DNA from 3 places in the Paenisporosarcina sp. FSL H8-0542 genome. Region 2 is predicted to be linked to each of the others. Evidence: riboswitches for the same ligand, from Rfam matches in the RefSeq annotation. Region 2 holds a riboswitch; each other region holds the start of a gene.
The links. Region 2 has a riboswitch for S-adenosylmethionine ahead of MHH33_RS15580 (O-acetylhomoserine aminocarboxypropyltransferase/cysteine synthase family protein). Riboswitches for the same ligand answer to the same signal wherever they lie in the genome.

Region 1: linked by a shared signal. The riboswitch ahead of metK (methionine adenosyltransferase) and the one ahead of MHH33_RS15580 (O-acetylhomoserine aminocarboxypropyltransferase/cysteine synthase family protein) in region 2 are both predicted to bind S-adenosylmethionine.
Region 3: linked by a shared signal. The riboswitch ahead of MHH33_RS00755 (2,3-diketo-5-methylthiopentyl-1-phosphate enolase) and the one ahead of MHH33_RS15580 (O-acetylhomoserine aminocarboxypropyltransferase/cysteine synthase family protein) in region 2 are both predicted to bind S-adenosylmethionine.

What each region holds. Positions count from the first base shown of each region.
Region 1 is NZ_CP152050.1:1,103,836-1,109,904, reverse strand. Features, by position in the region: gene MHH33_RS06040 (gamma carbonic anhydrase family protein) at 1-144, shown strand, start outside; gene metK (methionine adenosyltransferase) at 298-1,494, opposite strand; SAM riboswitch class I at 1,694-1,817, opposite strand; gene pckA (phosphoenolpyruvate carboxykinase (ATP)) at 2,015-3,601, shown strand; gene MHH33_RS06025 (hypothetical protein) at 3,642-4,082, opposite strand; gene MHH33_RS06020 (hypothetical protein) at 4,100-4,549, opposite strand; gene MHH33_RS06015 (prolyl oligopeptidase family serine peptidase) at 4,553-5,338, opposite strand; gene MHH33_RS06010 (NUDIX domain-containing protein) at 5,277-5,789, opposite strand; gene MHH33_RS06005 (hypothetical protein) at 5,837-6,069, opposite strand, start outside.
Region 2 is NZ_CP152050.1:3,101,201-3,107,269, reverse strand. Features, by position in the region: gene MHH33_RS15600 (IucA/IucC family C-terminal-domain containing protein) at 1-148, opposite strand, end outside; gene MHH33_RS15595 (ABC transporter ATP-binding protein) at 151-978, opposite strand; gene pepT (peptidase T) at 1,276-2,502, opposite strand; gene MHH33_RS15585 (glycerol-3-phosphate acyltransferase) at 2,691-3,341, opposite strand; SAM riboswitch class I at 3,481-3,598, shown strand; gene MHH33_RS15580 (O-acetylhomoserine aminocarboxypropyltransferase/cysteine synthase family protein) at 3,716-5,005, shown strand; gene MHH33_RS15575 (homoserine O-acetyltransferase) at 5,022-6,069, shown strand, end outside; gene MHH33_RS15570 (homoserine dehydrogenase) at 6,050-6,069, shown strand, end outside.
Region 3 is NZ_CP152050.1:134,035-140,103, forward strand. Features, by position in the region: gene MHH33_RS00715 (VanW family protein) at 1-305, shown strand, start outside; gene MHH33_RS00720 (hypothetical protein) at 483-653, shown strand; gene MHH33_RS00725 (VOC family protein) at 739-1,164, opposite strand; gene corA (magnesium/cobalt transporter CorA) at 1,314-2,276, opposite strand; gene MHH33_RS00735 (hypothetical protein) at 2,510-2,644, shown strand; gene MHH33_RS00740 (hypothetical protein) at 2,827-3,105, opposite strand; guanidine-I (ykkC/yxkD leader) riboswitch at 3,275-3,378, shown strand; gene MHH33_RS00745 (multidrug efflux SMR transporter) at 3,437-3,772, shown strand; gene MHH33_RS00750 (multidrug efflux SMR transporter) at 3,772-4,086, shown strand; SAM riboswitch class I at 4,240-4,344, shown strand; gene MHH33_RS00755 (2,3-diketo-5-methylthiopentyl-1-phosphate enolase) at 4,417-5,631, shown strand; gene MHH33_RS00760 (2-hydroxy-3-keto-5-methylthiopentenyl-1-phosphate phosphatase) at 5,628-6,069, shown strand, end outside.

The DNA of each region.
Region 1 (6,069 bases), 1.6 Mb from region 2:
ATTCCCCCAGGTATGCTTGCATTGGGACGTCCGGCAAAAGTGGTTCGGGAGTTGAATGCTGAAGACAAACTAGATATGGAACGTATTGTGAGAGAATATGCTGAAAAAGGACAGATTTATAAGGAAATGCAACAACAAAAGTAAACGGATAGTAAGGACCGGGTGATAGAGCCCGGTCCTTTTAATATGTTGAAGCATTCTTAAATTTATTCCCGTTCAAATTGATTTGTTCCCTTTCGCCCACTAATTTCCAATAAAAAAGCCATTCTAGGGCATACCCAGAATGGCTTCTCAATCTTAAACGCCTGCTTTTTCTTTCAAAGTAGCCGCTCTGTCTGTTTTCTCCCATGGTACATCCAAGTCTGTGCGACCGAAGTGTCCATAAGCAGCTGTCTGCTTGTAAATCGGACGACGTAGATCTAACATTTTGATGATTCCAGCTGGGCGAAGGTCGAATGAATCGCGAACAATTTCAACAAGTTTCGATTCTTCTACAGTGCCTGTACCAAAAGTATCGATTGCAATTGATACTGGTTGTGCAACACCGATTGCATATGCAAGTTGAACTTCGCAACGGTCAGCAAGTCCTGCTGCTACGATGTTTTTCGCTACATAACGTGCTGCATATGCTGCTGAACGGTCAACTTTTGTCGCATCTTTACCAGAGAATGCGCCGCCACCGTGACGAGCGTATCCACCGTAAGTATCAACGATAATTTTGCGACCAGTTAAACCAGCATCCCCTTGTGGTCCACCAATTACGAAGCGACCAGTTGGATTAATGAAGTATTTTGTATTTTCGTCAATTAATTCTGCCGGAACGACAGGATTGATGACATGTTCTTTCAAGTTGCGTTGAATTTGCTCAAGAGTTACTTCTGGGTGATGTTGAGTAGAAATAACGATTGTGTCAATGCGCAACGGTTTATTGTTTTCATCATATTCTACAGTTACTTGTGTTTTGCCATCTGGACGTAAGTATGGAAGAATTTCTTCTTTACGAACTAATGCTAAACGACGAGCTAACTTATGAGCCATACTAATTGGAAGAGGCATTAATTCCGGTGTTTCATTACAAGCAAAACCGAACATTAAACCTTGGTCACCTGCACCGATTGCTTCGATGTCTGAATCTGTCATCGAACCTTCACGTGCTTCTAGTGCTCTGTCAACGCCCATTGCGATGTCGGCAGATTGCTCATCGATTGCGGTCAATACTGCAGAAGTCTCTGAGTCAAAACCATATTTTGCACGAGTGTAGCCAATTTCACGAACTGTTTCACGTACAACTTTTTGAATATCCACATAAGCAGATGTTGTGATTTCTCCAGCAACAAGCACTAAACCTGTTGTTACAGTTGTTTCACAAGCGACACGTGCGTTCGGGTCTTCTGTTAATATAGCATCTAAAATTGCGTCTGAGATTTGATCACAAATCTTATCCGGATGCCCTTCTGTTACTGATTCTGATGTAAATAGACGACGAGTTGTCATTTAATATTCCTCCTATATCCTTCGAGATTGCTCTCGGAAAATTCAAACGGTACTCATTTCCCATGTCCAGCTTATTCATTAGAATAAAACCTTCCGCCTTTTCGGGCTTCTGCACACGAGGATAAAGGGAGATGTCATAAAAAAAACCCTCTCTCACGTAAAAACATGAGGAAAGGCATTCGTTAATAGGCACCTTTCACTCTTATCATCCAAGGAATACACCTTGCTTCAGGTTCAGCACCTTTGCCAATTACTACTTGGTTCATAACTGCAGGTTGCCGGGTTTCATAGGGCCTGACCCCTCCACCAGCTCGGGATAAGAGTATCCGTTCAGTTTTACATCATAATAAACTAATGAAGCCTTGTCAAATATTTTTTTCGTTCTATATAAATGTTCGAAAATCAGATAAAATTAATTAGGCTATTAGTGTAGATTATTAAGCGTAATGTGTTATACTAATTTTCGAATCAAGGTTAACCCGATATAAGGGTAATATACGATAAAGGAAGGTACATATACATGAATTCAGTGAACACGATGAACGAGCTGAACGACTTGTTAAATGGCCAAAACGTGCATGTGCAACTTTCAGTCCCACAACTTGTGGAGAAAGCAACATTACGTGGAGAAGCTGTCTTAACACCAACTGGAGCTGTAAAAGTAGTGACAGGAAAATATACAGGACGTTCTCCTAAAGACAAATATGTTGTTGTGGAAGATAGCTCTAAAGACAAGATTGATTGGGGCTCAGTAAACCAACCAATATCATCTGAAATTTTCAACTCTTTATATAAAAAAGTTGTGAACTATTTAAAAACAAAAGAAGAGTTATTTGTCTTTAATGGCTTTGCCGGTGCGGATAAAGAATCTCGCCTTTCATTGCAAGTAATTAATGAATATGCTTGGCATAACCTTTTTGCACACCAATTATTCATTCGTCCGTCTAAAGATGAGTTGGCATCGCATGAAGCACAATTCACAATCGTTTATGCTCCGACTTTCAAAGCAGATCCTGCAATCGATGGTACAGGTTCGGAAACGTTTATCATTGTGTCAATGGAAAAACGCATCATTTTAATCGGTGGTACTGAGTATGCCGGTGAAATGAAAAAATCAATTTTCTCCATTATGAACTACTTGCTTCCTGAGCAAGGCATCCTACCGATGCACTGTTCTGCAAACGTTGGTGAAAAAGGCGATGTTGCTTTGTTCTTCGGATTGTCCGGAACAGGAAAGACAACATTATCTGCTGATGCAGATCGTAAATTAATCGGTGATGATGAGCATGGCTGGTCAGATAACGGCGTATTCAATATTGAAGGCGGCTGTTATGCAAAAGCAATTAACTTAACACGTGAAAATGAACCACAAATTTTCGATGCAATCCGTTTTGGTTCTGTATTGGAAAACGTAGTATTGGATCCAGAAACGCGTATACCCGACTACGAAAATATTTCGTTAACTGAAAATACGCGTGCTGCTTACCCATTACAAGCAATCGACAATATTGTTGATCCTTCTGTAGCGGGTCATCCAAAAACCATCATTTTCTTAACTGCTGATGCGTTTGGGGTATTACCTCCAATCAGTAAGTTGACGAAAGAACAAGCGATGTATCACTTCTTAAGCGGATTTACATCGAAGCTTGCTGGTACAGAACGTGGAATTACATCTCCACAAGCAACATTCTCAACTTGTTTCGGTTCTCCATTCCTTCCCCTTCCTGCAACTGTATATGCAGAAATGTTAGGGAAGAAAATCGATGAGCATGATGCACAAGTCTTCCTTGTAAATACTGGCTGGACAGGCGGCGAATATGGCGTTGGTAGCCGTATGAAACTTTCTTATACACGTGCGATGGTTCGTGCTGCATTGGAAGGCAAATTAGATAATGTTGAAATGGATAAAGGTTCAGCATTCGGTTTAGCTATTCCTAAAGAAGTACCTGGCGTACCTTCTGACGTATTAAACCCACGCGATGCATGGGCGGATCCAGCAGCATACGATAAAAAAGCACAAGAATTGGCTAATCGATTCCGTGAGAACTTCAATAAATTTGGATCAGTGTCTGAAGACATTATTTCTAAAGGCGGTCCAATTATCTAGAATACAAAAATGGCTTGCACTTCATGTGCAGGCCATTTTTTTACTCCGTATATTCAAAAACTGTCTCTTCGGGAAAGTAAGATTCTATCTCTTTAGCATCCTCTTTCGTTATCTGGTAGAAAAACAATTCAGATCCGTGATGTTTAACAGTACAAATATGTGCACCATTTCTCTTGAATACTAATGTATACCAGGGAATTCTTGTATGCCCTTCATTTACCCCATACAGTAGCAAGTCTTTTAGCTTCTGATTTAGAGGCATTGTAAAAATGACCAATCCACTTCCATATCGAATGGTATGAGCGAAAGGTTTAATCTTAAGAATTGCTTCTTTTTCATCTTCATGACAATGTACTTCGACTTCTGTAAACACTGGAAGTACCTCATTCATTAACGGAAACCAATAGCTAATACTCTTCCTAAGCTTGTTGGTTTCACTGGTTAGTAATAAAGAGTCGTATATTATATGTAAATTGCCCATGCCTCACCCTCCTCTGCTTACATGAGGTGTTCTTTGAAGTATTCCGCGTTCTCGATTTCAGGGAATAGCGCTTCAAATTCTTCCGCTTCTTTCTCATTTACTCCATATAATACAATTTCTGAACCATATTGTGCTATCTCAAGCATTTGAATATCTTCTTTATAAAAGAATATAGTGAACCATTTTAAACCGCCATCTGCATCAATTGAATGATTACGTAAATAGTTACAGTTTTTTTCGTTCAATGTAATTGTAAACGATTTTACAAGTCCTTGTTTCACAGAATGTGCAGAGAGTTTGGTCAATTCCTCAATATCATGCACTTCTTCCTGCCAACACTGAATTTCCACTGAAGCATATTCACGCGTATACGTATCCCAAAGCTTTTTCCAATATGACGTATCATTAGGGACCGAGGTTTTGTTAGCAGTACTGATAGTCTTTAAATGAATTCGGATATGTTTCATATATTAATCCCCTTGTCGTTTCATCCAGTCCGTTAAATCTCTGACAGTTTGTCTATTGGTTTTCGAAGGGAAATAATGTGTGTAATCTTTAAAATACCAAGTCTCAAAATTTTTATTTCCATCAATGAGTGCTCTTTCGAGACGTAAGGCATGTTCAATTCCGACATTCCCATCTTTTCGTCCATGGATAATTAGAATTTTGGCATCAATAGCACTGACATGTTTGAGTGGTTGACGAAGTTCATATGCCTCAGGTACATTCGTAGGATTACCACCAATCACCCGCTTCATCATTCTACGCATGTCTTCACGTTCCTCATAGGTGAGAACCATGTCTGACACACCTGACCAGGTGACAACCGATGTAATATCTGAACGCAGAACAGCCGTCCATAAAGCCATAATTCCTCCACGAGAAAATGCAAACAAATGAATACGGTTCACTGAAATAAACTGTCTTAATACTTCTACTCCATTGGTAGCGTCAAACCGATCTTCCCCAGCAAATTCATCTCTACCTTCGCCGCCTCTGTTCCCACGATAATAAGGGGCAAACACCACGAATCCTTGTGTGGCAAACTGAGCAATTCGAGCAGATCGAACCATACCAATGTTTTGAATACCTCCACGTAAATAGAGGATTCCCTCATACTTGCCTTCTTTGCGTGGCTCCGCGAGTAACCCTTTTACCCTGAATCCACATGACCAATAGACAATTTCCGTTAATTTAACTAGTGGATTTGGACTTGGATACGGAAGTCTGTGTACAATTGTTCCGTCTACTTTCATCTAACATCACCTGTTCCAACATTTTTCTCATTCCGTCATCTGTCATATGAAAACTAAGATTAGTTGATTTGAAAAACTCCTGTAGCGTCATCCATACAGGGCCCTCAGTCTCAAATCGTTCACTATTGTTTTCAATTGAATCAACTGTTGCACGGAAAACCGCCTTACAAAAAGGCTTACGCTCATGCACCATATATTCTGCAAACCATATTAAATTTGAAAGTTGTGCGCCTGTTTCTTCAAATACTTCCCGTTTTGCTGCTTGTTCTAACGTCTCGCCTGATTCTACTTTTCCACCGGGAAATTCAATCCCTCTTTGTGGATGTTTTGTGAGCAACCACTGGTTCTGCCTGTTCGCTAGCACGAGTACATGTGTGGTAGGAATTAAAAAGGCATTTGGTTCAAATGATAACGTAACTTTTAACCCATGCTGATCTACAAAAGAAAACATGCCTGCTACACTCCTTTCAAATAGTGTAGCGAAGGCATGCACAGCATTCAACTATAATAAGGCAATGTTTCTATTTGTTGTTTTGCTTCTTCATTTCCGTACTCATGAATGACAGCGTATAACTTTTTCAATCGCAAATCGACACCGTCATTTTCTGGGTCTAGATGATAAGGTACATAAGGCGTTTGAGCTCTCCAAAAACCTTTCCATTCAAAGGATTCCTTTTGATCAAATAATTGATCTAGTACGGTTAAAACTTCGGGCTCGGCTTCAATCTCAT
Region 2 (6,069 bases):
CAACGGCATCCGTTGGTGCATCCGTTATGTCTCGAACAGTTTGAAGCATTCTGTTTATGCCATGTGCAGTATGAGCCTCACCGAGTGTCATAACGGGCTGACGGTCATCATCGACAAACACAGAAAGTTGTTTAAGAGTATTCTTCATACTTACGCACCTGTAGAAACTCGTAATTCTGGTACTACACAGCGTCCCCGACCATAAGGGATGCAATGAGGTGTGCCGAACATTGGATCTTTTGAAACTTGGCATTCCATACCAAATACTGATCTAACTAAATCACAAGTAATGATATCTTCCGGTTTACCTTGAGCATGGACATCGCCATTTTTAATGGCAATGATATTGTGGGCGTATCGGGATGCTAAGTTCAAATCATGTAATACCATCACGATGGTACGATCTTTTTTCTCATTTAATTCAAACAGCAAATCCAAAATTTCAATTTGGTGCGTCATGTCCAAATAAGTCGTAGGTTCATCAAGCAAGATGAGATCGGTATCTTGAGCGAGTGTCATTGCAATCCAAGCACGTTGTCGTTGGCCACCGGATAATGTATCAACGGCGCGGTCACGAAGATCGCTAATTCGCGTTGCTTCCATTGCGGCTTCCACTTTTTCTGTATCTTCTTCAGTCCAGCGCTTCAACCATGACTGGTGGGGATAACGGCCTTGCTTCACCAAATCATGAACCGTCAGACCTTCTGGTGAAACGGGTGATTGAGGCAGTATACCCATTTTTTTAGCCACTTCTTTGGAAGACATGCGGTGAACATCTTTTCCTTCCAATAGGACAGAACCGGTTGTCGGTTTCAATAAACGTGCAATAGAACGAAGCAACGTTGACTTTCCGCAGCCATTGCTGCCAACAAAAACGGAAATTTCTCCACGGGGTATATGTAAATTTAAATTCTCAAATAGTAAATGATCAGAATATCCAATTGAAAGGGATTCAGCTTTAACAGCAGTATGCATCATTGTAACCTCCATCTAACTGATAGGTGTTCTCACTTAAGACATCATACCATAAAACAAAGAATTAATGAGAATGATTTTCATTAATTACTGGAAAAGTCTTTACAAAATTGTGAAGTTGTCGGTGCAGGATAAGTAATCATGACCTGCTTATGATGTTTTCTACGATTCCCATAAAATATATGCCGGATGGTGCAAAATTAGGTGACGTTTATTGGGAAATTCAATGTCATAGGAAATTCCATAAAAAAACAAGCACAGTCTGTCAGGAGGACAGTCAATGCTTGTGTTATGGCAATATTAAGCTTGTCTTTCAAACAGTTGAATCATTTCAATCATGACTTTGGTTGCTTTTTCCATGTTATCGACTGAAATGTATTCATATTTTCCATGATAGTTTTCGCCACCTGTAAAGATATTAGGTGTTGGCATGCCCATATATGATAATTGTGAACCGTCAGTACCTCCACGAATTGGGATGACTAATGGATTAATTGATAGATTCGTCATCGCTTCATGTGCAATATCGACAATTTCTTTTACAGGCTCAATTTTTTCACCCATGTTGAAATATTGATCATGCAGTTCATACGAAATTGCATTTGATCCGTATTCTGCTTTGATTTTTGAAGCAGCTTCTTCAAATAATGCTTTCTTCGCTTCGAATTTTTCACGGTCAAAGTCACGTACGATATAAGACAATTTGGCTTCTTCTACATGCCCGTTGAAATTCATCAAGTGGATGAATCCTTCATGTCCTTCAGTCTTCTCAGGCACTTCATCTGCAGGCATATAAGATTGGAACTTCATGGCGATGGTCAGAGCGTTGACCATTTTGTTTTTAGCTGAACCTGGATGAACGCTTGTCCCACGTGTGATAACTTTAGCACCAGCTGCATTGAAACTTTCAAATTGAAGTTCTCCAAGAGGTCCGCCATCCATTGTATAAGCATACTTGGCATCAAATTTTTCAACATCAAATTTATGTGGCCCACGCCCAATTTCTTCGTCTGGAGTAAAGGCAACACGAAGTTTGCCGTGTTTAATGTCTGGATTATTAATTAGAAACTCCATAGCTGTCATAATTTCAGCAATTCCTGCTTTGTTGTCGGCACCTAGTAAAGTCGTGCCATCTGTTGTTATTAAAGTGTGCCCGATATAATTATTAAGCTCTGGGAAATCGTCAGGAGACATAACGGTTTCTTCGTTTAATCGGATGTCGCCACCTTCATAGCAATCGATACGCTGAGGGTTTACATTCTTACCTGTATAATCAGTTGCTGTGTCGACGTGAGCTAAAAAGCCGATTGTTGGCAATTCACGTTCTGAATTTGCAGGCAAAGTGGCAAATAAATAACCATTGTCATCAAGTGAAATGTCTTCCATTCCGATTGAAGCCAATTCTTTTTCTAGTTCGTGCAATAAGTCCCACTGACCTGGTGTAGATGGACAAGTGGTGCTTTCAGCATCTGATTGTGTATCAATTTTGGCATAACGTACAAGGCGTTCGATTAATGTTTCTTGCATGGTTTCATCTCCCTTAGAAAAGTTGGTTCGGAGTCGGGCAGATATTGACCGACATGATGCGGGCCAGTAGTCTTTACCCCTTACCTCAGTTTAGCACTTTCATTCGGTTCACGGAATAATGATTGTTCTGGCCGAATGAAATTTTAACGACTTTTTAGTAAATTCGGAATAAAAAATGGATTCCCCAATTAATTGGAGTGAGTCACTTTTTTCTTTTTGATAACCGAAGAAACTCGTGGTTCCATCCCGGATCTCAAACGGTGTATATTCTCGCGATGCTTCCATAACGCAAGTAAGAAGAGTGCGGTGGTTATGACAATTGGCATAGTACTTTCTGTAATCAAAAAGGCTAAAATGATATATGTAATATATAAGAACAGTACACCGATTAATAAGTAATCTGTCACCAATGAAACGACAATCAGCAAGATAAGTCCAACCAATCCGATTCTCCAATCCAGTACTAACATCACTCCAATAACAGATGCCGTTCCTTTACCACCATCAAAATGCATCTGAAATGGATAATTGTGACCTATTACGACAGATGCCCCCACAAGAAATAATAGGACCCATTGATACTCCAAGGAAAGATCAGTAGATTCGAATATAAGACGCAAAAGGACGATTGCAAGTATTCCTTTACCAATATCAACAAATGCAACGAGTGCCCCGTATTTCCAGCCTAATACAATAGTGGCATTGGATGCCCCCGCATTCTTTACTCCCTGTTCCTTTACATTCACCCCAGAAAGCCGTTGCGCCACATTTGAACCATGGAGACAGCCAATTAAATAACCTGATAGTAAGGTGATTAGCACCCATAATGCAAGATTCATATTCCCAACCCCTTTTTTTCACTAACTCTTTAAACGTTTGAGTGTTGGCAGAAGTTTCAAAAAATTATATAAATAATTCTTGACTATTTATGGATATTAAACATATACTGATTCTCAAGATGGAAAACTAAATCAAATACTCTTATCTAGAGTGGCGGAGGGACTAGGCCCTGCGATGCCCGGCAACCGGCAAGTGATTAACTTGCAAAGGTGCTAATTCCTACAGATTTCTTTAGTGGAGATCTGAAAGATAAGAGGAGGATCACGCACTTGTGAGCCCCTCTTCTTAAGCGAAGACGGGGCTTTTTTCTGTTCATAAAACTCCTCTTTCGCCTCCACACTTCCATCTAAAACACAATCCAGGAGGGAAAACAATGACAAATCTTCAACCGGAAACTCTACTTTTACACGGAGGTCAGCAGCCGGACCCAATCACGGGTTCCCGTGCAGTGCCAATCCACAAAACAACTTCTTTTGTTTTCAGAGATACGGAACATGCCCAAAACTTATTCGCCTTGCAGGAAACTGGACACATTTATTCACGCATCGGCAACCCGACTGTGGACGTATTTGAACAGCGAATCGCGTTATTGGAAGGTGGCACAGCAGCGGTAGCCCTATCGAGTGGCATGGCTGCGATAGCCTTCTCCATTCTGAATGTAGCAGGAGCCGGTGATGAAATCGTCGCTGCTGGCAATTTGTATGGTGGGACCTACAATCTATTTGCCAATACACTTCCACGGTATGGAATCACGGTGAAGTTTGTAGATTCCACCGATCCTGAGAATTTCCGCGGGGCCATTACCGATAAAACGAAAGCCATTTTCGGGGAAATCATCGGAAACCCAAGCCTTCATGTTTTGGACGTAGAAGCTGTAGCTGACATTGCACACGAGAACGGAATTCCGTTGATTATCGATAATACGTTTGCAACGCCATACGGAAGCAACCCTATCGAATTCGGTGCGGATGTAGTCGTTCATTCAGCTACGAAATGGATTGGGGGACACGGTACGTCAATCGGCGGTGTCGTTGTGGATGCAGGTAAGTTTGATTGGAACAGCGAGAAGTTTCCTGGCTTTACGGAACCGGATACGAGCTACCATGGCCTTCGTTACGGGATTGATGTCCCCCAAGTGGCTTTCGCGATTAAACTGCGGGTCCAGCTACTGCGTGACTTCGGTCCATGCCTAAGCCCGGATAATGCATTCGCTTTTTTGCAAGGTCTTGAAACATTGCATCTCCGCGTACCGAAACATAATGAAAATGCAATTGCAGTCGCACAATACTTAGCAAATCATCCGGCAGTAGAATGGGTAAGTTTCAATGGTTTCGAATCTCATCCATCTCATCAATTGGCAAACAAGTACTTAAAGAATGGATACGGCTCGATTGTGAATTTTGGCATTAAAGGAGGTCGGAAAGCAGGACGAAAACTTATCGACCATGTCCAAATCTGGTCGCATGTGGCTAATGTAGGGGATGCAAAATCGCTCATTATCCATCCTGCTTCAACAACCCATCAACAGTTAAGCAGTGAAGAGTTGAAGCAATCGGGTGTAACGGAAGAGTTGATTCGTCTATCAGTAGGATTGGAATCTGTGAAAGACCTGGTAGCCGATTTGGGGAAAGCAATAGAACATGCCACCGTCGTAACGGTTTAATGTGGAGGTGAATTTAATGGCAACAGGAAGTGTGACAATCGGGAATTTTCAACTAGAGTCTGGAGAATGGCTTGAGCATGTTGAACTTTCATATGAAACTCTTGGTCCTTCAGAAGCACCAGTTGTTTTGGTTTGTCATGCGTTAACTGGCAATCAATATGCCGTTGGATCAAAGGAATCACCGGGCTGGTGGAGCGGGTTAATTGGACCGGGAAAGAATATTGATACCGACTCTTTTCGAGTTATTACACTGAATGTCCTTGGAGGATGCTCGGGTACGACGGGGCCGTTGACCATCAATCCCTCTACAGGCAATCCATATCGATCATCCTTTCCGACAATTACAATTCGCGATATGGTTCATGCGGAAAAAAAGGCATTACAGGCTTTGGGTATTAATCGGCTTCATGCGGTAGTTGGTGGGTCACTTGGTGGCATGCGTGTTCTGGAGTGGGGATTACTTTATCCAAAAGATATGGATATTCTTATTCCTTTAGCAGTTACCCCTTATCTAAGTGACACAGGTATTGCTTTTAACTACATTGGAATCCATGCAATTGAGACGGATGCGAATTATCTCAATGGAAACTATACCTGTTCCTCGGATATCAAGGGGTTTGAAACGGCTCGAATGGCGGGGCTGGTTACTTATCGTAGTGAACAATTACATAAGAACCGTTTTGCCAGAAAGACCAGAAGCGATGGATTGTTCGAAATCGAATCCTATATGAAATATCAAGGGGTAAAACTGGCTAACCGTTTTGATGCGAATAGCTACCTTACCTTGTTAAGAGCAATGAATACCCATGATATCGGAAGGGATAGAGGGGGTATAGAAATTGCGGCAAAGCAATTTGAAGCAAAAGTGATTACCATAGCATTCACATATGATTTACTATATCCACCTGAGGACATTTGCTCTTTTGCGCATCTCGTTCCTGATCATCATTTCTGTATGGTCAACACACGATTCGGTCATGATGGCTTTCTGACTGAATTTGAGACATGGGGAGATATATTATCTGTTCACTTGGGGGTAAAGTCATGGCGACGATTCAAGCAGC
Region 3 (6,069 bases), 660 kb from region 2:
GTGCATATAACTATTTGGACCTGCAGATTAAAAATGAAACGAATGAATCTTACCAACTAATCATTTACGTAACCGATCAATCTTTGGTAGGCGAATGGCGATCGACACAACCTTCTTTGACGACCTACAATGTTTATGAAAAAGAGCATTGGTTTACATTAGAACAATGGGGAGGGTACGTACGTCACAACACGATATACCGTGAAGTATTCAACCATTTCGGAGAACGAATCGATGACGAATTCATTACTGAAAACCATGCCATTACCATGTATGAACCCTTTCTGACGGATGGAAAGGAATAAAAGAAACAGCTCAGCAGGAATCTGCTGAGCTGTTTTATTGTTCGACTAATAAAGAAAGAAAAAATGACTATTTTGATTAACATTTACGGATGAGGTTTATATGTTTTGTATAGGGGTAAATTTGAATTAGAACATTAGAAACATTCAACTAACACAAAATATGAGGAGGAAACTAACATGGCAGATTGGAAAAAAACATTATTAGCAAGTAGTCTAGTAGGTGGAATCGTTTTGGGTGGTTTAGCAGGTTGTGGTGACGGAGTTGACCAGGATAATGGTGTCAATGATGGTGACCAGAAGGACGAAGTAGATTCTGAAAACAAAAACACTGAAGAAGGCGAAGAATAATTCAGCCGATTTAAGGAGCGTAAAGCTCCTTTTTTTTATGGACAATAAGTGAAGTTAATGGGTTTAGCCTTGTAACACCATCACTCTATAGCTTATTAGCAGTTAAGAATTTCTCTTTATATATGTTGCTTAATTCACTCCAAACGTCAAATTTATTCCCATCTAAATCATAAAAAACAAAGTTTTTTCCTGTGTGCCCTCGGTTTTCAATATCGCCAATTCTTATTTCTTTTTCATTGAAATCCTTGTGTATACTTTCTAAAGCAGATAATCCATTCACTTCAAAGGTAATAGAGAAATGTTCATTCCCATTAATGTCATAGAAGTTCGAGCTTTGATTATCTCTAGACTTAACAAGGAATATACTTTGGTTAGCTAAATTAAGAATAGCTTTATCGTTGTCTTTGTAGCTTAATTCAGCACCTAATTTGTGTACATACCATTCCGAAGATAGCTCTACGTCTGTAACAGGTAAATATGTAGTTCCAACTCTTAGTAACTTTTCCTTCATCTTATAATCCTCCCCAAAAATTTTCTGAAATTGAGTTCTTCATCCTATTTCTATTTTCGATACTACAATGGGAAAATCCTGTTTGAACTTATGAACTGGAAACCGATCAAATAAAAAACCATCTCCTTTTTTTCGGGAGATGGTTTTCATTATGATTTGAATAAATTCAGCCAGCCTTTGTATTTAAACCAGGCGAACATTAACAATCCGATAAGTGCCATTCCGCCTAAAGCGAAAAAGTAGCCGTATTTCGTCTCGAGTTCCGGCATGTTTTCAAAGTTCATGCCATATACCCCTGCTACAAATGTTAGTGGAATGAAAATGGAGGATACAATCGTTAAAATCATCATGATTCGGTTCATTCGATTGGAGTTCATTGCCATATAGCTATCTCGAATATCCGCTGTAAGTTCTCGGTTTGACTCCACAATTTCTGTCAGTTTGACGAGGTGATCAGAAATATCCGCAAAGTAGGAATGTTCGTGCTGTTGAAGGTTAAAACGACTCGAGTTTAATACACGGTACATCAAATCACGCATCGGCAAAATCGTTCGGCGCAACCATAACAAGTCACTGCGCATTTCAAAGACGGTATCCATCGAAAAATGCTTCATATCAAACGTCATCTGATCTTCAATTTCGTTCAAATGGTCCTCAATCTTGTACACAAGTGGAAAGTAGGAATCAACCACTTTGTCGAGAATTTGATACATCGCATAAATCGCTCCACGTTCCCAGAAGGAAGCATCGCGTTGCAATTTTTCTCGAACCAAGTCCAATTCTTGAACGGCATTATGATGGAAAGTAACAACAAAATTCTTTCCGACGAATAAATCCAACTCCTCGGCTTCAAGCGTCTCTTCATTCAGCGTATGGACGACAAAGAAATGATATCCATCGTGGTAATCGACTTTCGGGCGCTGCAAGCGGTGTAAACAATCTTCAATCGCCAGTGGATGGAAATGAAAGAACGAATCAAGCAAAGCCCATTCAGTGGCTGATGGTTTGTCAAAATCAATCCAGTACCAGTCGAATGACTTTTTATGTAGATCTTCTAAAGGAAAGTCCATTTCTAATTGGCTATCAACGGTAACTCCAAATGTTCGAATCATAAGTAAAACCTCGTTTCACACGGTAAATTCTAGTAGTAGTTTACCACGAAAGTTCGATGTGCTTGTATTGAAGCCAACAAAATTCGTTTGAAAAAGGAGAAGTTACCAGTTGATTTCTTATAACTTCGCATTAAAAGCTCATTTTCTAAATAATGTCTTAACAAGTCATTCACATCCTCTTCATATTCATCGACTACACTAAAGGTGCAAGCTCAAATCCAAGGAGGTCCTACATGAGTCAAACACGTTTGAAAAAGAAAGCTTTACCTATCGCAATCCTTTCGTTTTTAGCCATCAGTGGAGTCGCGGGAACCATTGCCACATTTCCATTTCATAAACGACAACGAATACCTCTAAAAGCTAGATAAAGGAAAAATAAAAAATGCGATTTAAAGGAGAGTCATTAACGTGGAAATTCAACGAAGACCTTGGAAAAAAATATCTTTGACGCGATTTATGGACTTTATAAGTAAGTCCACTCAAAGAGCACAAGAAAAGAGATTTTCTCAATTAAATTCATCACAGACACCTTGGAATTAACTAAACGCAGTCATATATAAATAAATTGATTCACTTTAATACTCTCATTTCTAATGGAGAGTTTTTTCTTGTTTAAAAACTCAATCATATGGGGATCTTTAATAACTTTTTCATGCGCTAACAAATACGAAATCGGGATGAGAAGAAAAAGAATGATCAATCCAATCATCGTACCAAGCGGAGAGATAGGAAGTAGATTACCTGCAAAAAAACCAAGTAACTGATAAAAAATGACGAAAATGACGATGGACATGATCAAAATAATGATCTTATTTTTGAAGGTTTTCATTGTGATTCTCCTTCCGCAACAACCAAATATATTACCATTAAGTATTACATTTACTTCCAATTGTTACAACTGTTTCTTTAAAGCGAGCGCATCGTTTGACTCTCTGTAAAATATAGTTTATTCTAGCCATGGAATTAATAAATGCATAAAGCGCCATTTTCACAATGGCGGCCAAGTTTTCTAGGGTTCCGCAAACAACCGGTTTGGTCTGGTCCAAGAGAAAACGCTTTGCACACACGCAAAGATACACGGAAGGATAAAAGCCTGGGAGATGACGTATGATACGTTTATCTCTCGGGCTTATTTTGATTTGGAAAAGGAGTATGTTTTCATGAATAAAGAATGGATGAAAGTCTTCATAGCAGCATTTTTTGAAGTGTTTTGGGTAATTGGTCTCAAGCATGCGGATGATATCTGGACATGGTTGGGCACGGCAATTGCGATTTCGGTGAGTTTCTATTTAATGATTATGGCAGGGAAAACACTTCCTGTTGGAACCGTGTATGCAGTGTTTGTCGGACTTGGTACAGCTGGTACAGTGATTGCGGATATCCTCTTTTTCGGGGAATCATTTAGTATCGCAAAAATTGCCTTGATTGCACTTCTGTTAATTGGGGTTGTCGGGCTTAAGCTGGTGACAAAAGAACAGGAAGAGGTGGAATCCTAATGGCGTGGATATTCTTAGTCATTGCTGGATTGTTTGAAATGACAGGTGTGGCGATGATCAGTCAAGTGCATAAAAGTCGCAATTGGAAGTCCATTAGCGGATTGTTCGCAAGCTTTTTGGCAAGCTTCCTGTTCCTTGCACTCGCCATGGAAACCCTTCCGATGGGTACGGCATACGCAGTGTGGACTGGTATTGGTGCTTCAGGTGGAGCGATTTTAGGCATGATTTTATACGGGGAGCCTAAAACATGGTTGCGCATGCTGTTTATTGCCATGGTGTTAGGAGCGGCTGTCGGTTTGAAATTTATTTCTTAGGACTGTCATATCTATTTCCCGGCAAACATAGCATAGCTTTATCACACATATAAAAAGCAGTATATTTTAATTTATTAGAAAATTATGTTGACAAGTATTTTGCACCCTGTCATAATCCAATTTAGATTTTAAAAAAATATCATATCTACATTTTTCTTATCAAGAGCAGGTGGAGGGACTAGCCCTATGAAACCCGGCAACCGACTTACGCGAGTAGGCACGGTGCTAATTCTTGCAGCAGTAGCTGACAGATAAGAGGATGTTAGTTCAACTACTAACCTCTTCTTTTTTGTGAAGAGGTTTTTTATTTTCCCTAAAGAGGTGAAGACATTGAGTGAAGTAGTCGCGACTTATTTAGTCCATAGCATAGAAGAAAATTTAGAAAAAAAAGCAGAAGGCATCGCACTTGGCTTGACGGTCGGATCATGGACCGACTTACCACAACTGGAACAACAGCAACTGAAGAAACATAAGGGACGCGTTGTATCTGTCGAAAAAGAAAATAGTCAATTAGAAAGCAGAACGAAAGGAATTATTCGCATTGCATACCCCACGGCGAATTTCAGTCCTGATTTGCCAGCCATTTTAACGACGACTTTTGGCAAGTTATCACTGGACGGGGAAATCAAATTAATTGATTTGGAGTTCAGTCCGGAATTAACGGGACACTTTCCAGGGCCGAAATTCGGCACAGAAGGCATACGACAACTGACAGGCGTGCAAGAACGACCATTTGTCATGAGTATCTTTAAAGGCATACTCGGGAAAGATTTGGACTTTTTACTGACACAACTGGAACACCAAGCACGCGGTGGTGTGGATTTTGTGAAAGATGATGAAATTTTATTCGAAAACGAGTCGACGCCTTTTGAACAACGGATTGTAAAAGGACGTGAAGTACTCGAGCATGTTCTCTCGGAGACAGGTCACCGCACACGTTACGCAGTGAATTTGACAGGACGTACATTCGACTTAAGAGACAAAGCAAGACATGCGACAGAGCTAGGGGCAGATATGTTGCTGTTTAATGTTTATGCATACGGATTGGATACACTGCAAAGTTTAGCTGAAGATCCAGAAATTGCGATTCCGATAATGGCACACCCAGCCGTTTCGGGAGCATTCACTCCATCCCGAAAGTATGGTCTCTCAAACCACCTCGCACTGGGTAAAATATTGCGACTTGCCGGGGCGGATTTCTCGTTATTTCCTTCACCGTATGGCAGTGTGGCCTTGGAAAAATCAGAAACATTACAAATTGCAGAAGCACTCCAGGTTCCTGGTTTGATAAAGACCTCTTTGCCAGTGCCTTCAGCCGGAATTCATCCGGGCATGGTGCCGCAACTGATTGAAGACTTTGGTATTGATTCCGTCATCAATGCAGGTGGCGGGGTGCACGGACATCCAGCAGGTTCTGTGGCGGGGGGAAAAGCATTCAGGCAAGCGGTTGATGCAACGCTTTCAAGAAAGACCTTATCAGAGGCTGCACAAACAAATGCAGAACTGCAACAAGCACTGGAATTGTGGGGTGACAAAGTACGATGACACAACCCGTTATATTTTGTGATTTTGATGGCACGATTACCACGAAAGATAACATTATGGCCATCATGAAAAAATTCGCACCACCTGAGTGGGAGCCGATTAAAGACCAGATTCTCGGCCAACAAATAACCATTCAACAAGGCGTAACACAACTTTTCAACTTGCTATCAACCGACCAAAAAGATGAAATTACCCAATTTGTATTGAAACAGGCACAAATTCGAGAAGGATTTGAGGATTTTGTGGCCTATACGAAAGCACAGAAGATTCCACTCTTTATTGTATCTGGAGGCATTGATTTCTTTGTTAAGCCACTCGTGAAGGAACATATAGAAGACGACCGTATTTACTGCAACGTGGCAGATTTTTCTGGAGAAACCATCATAATCAACTGGCCTCATACATGCGATGAACATTGCTCGAATGGCTGTGGTTGTT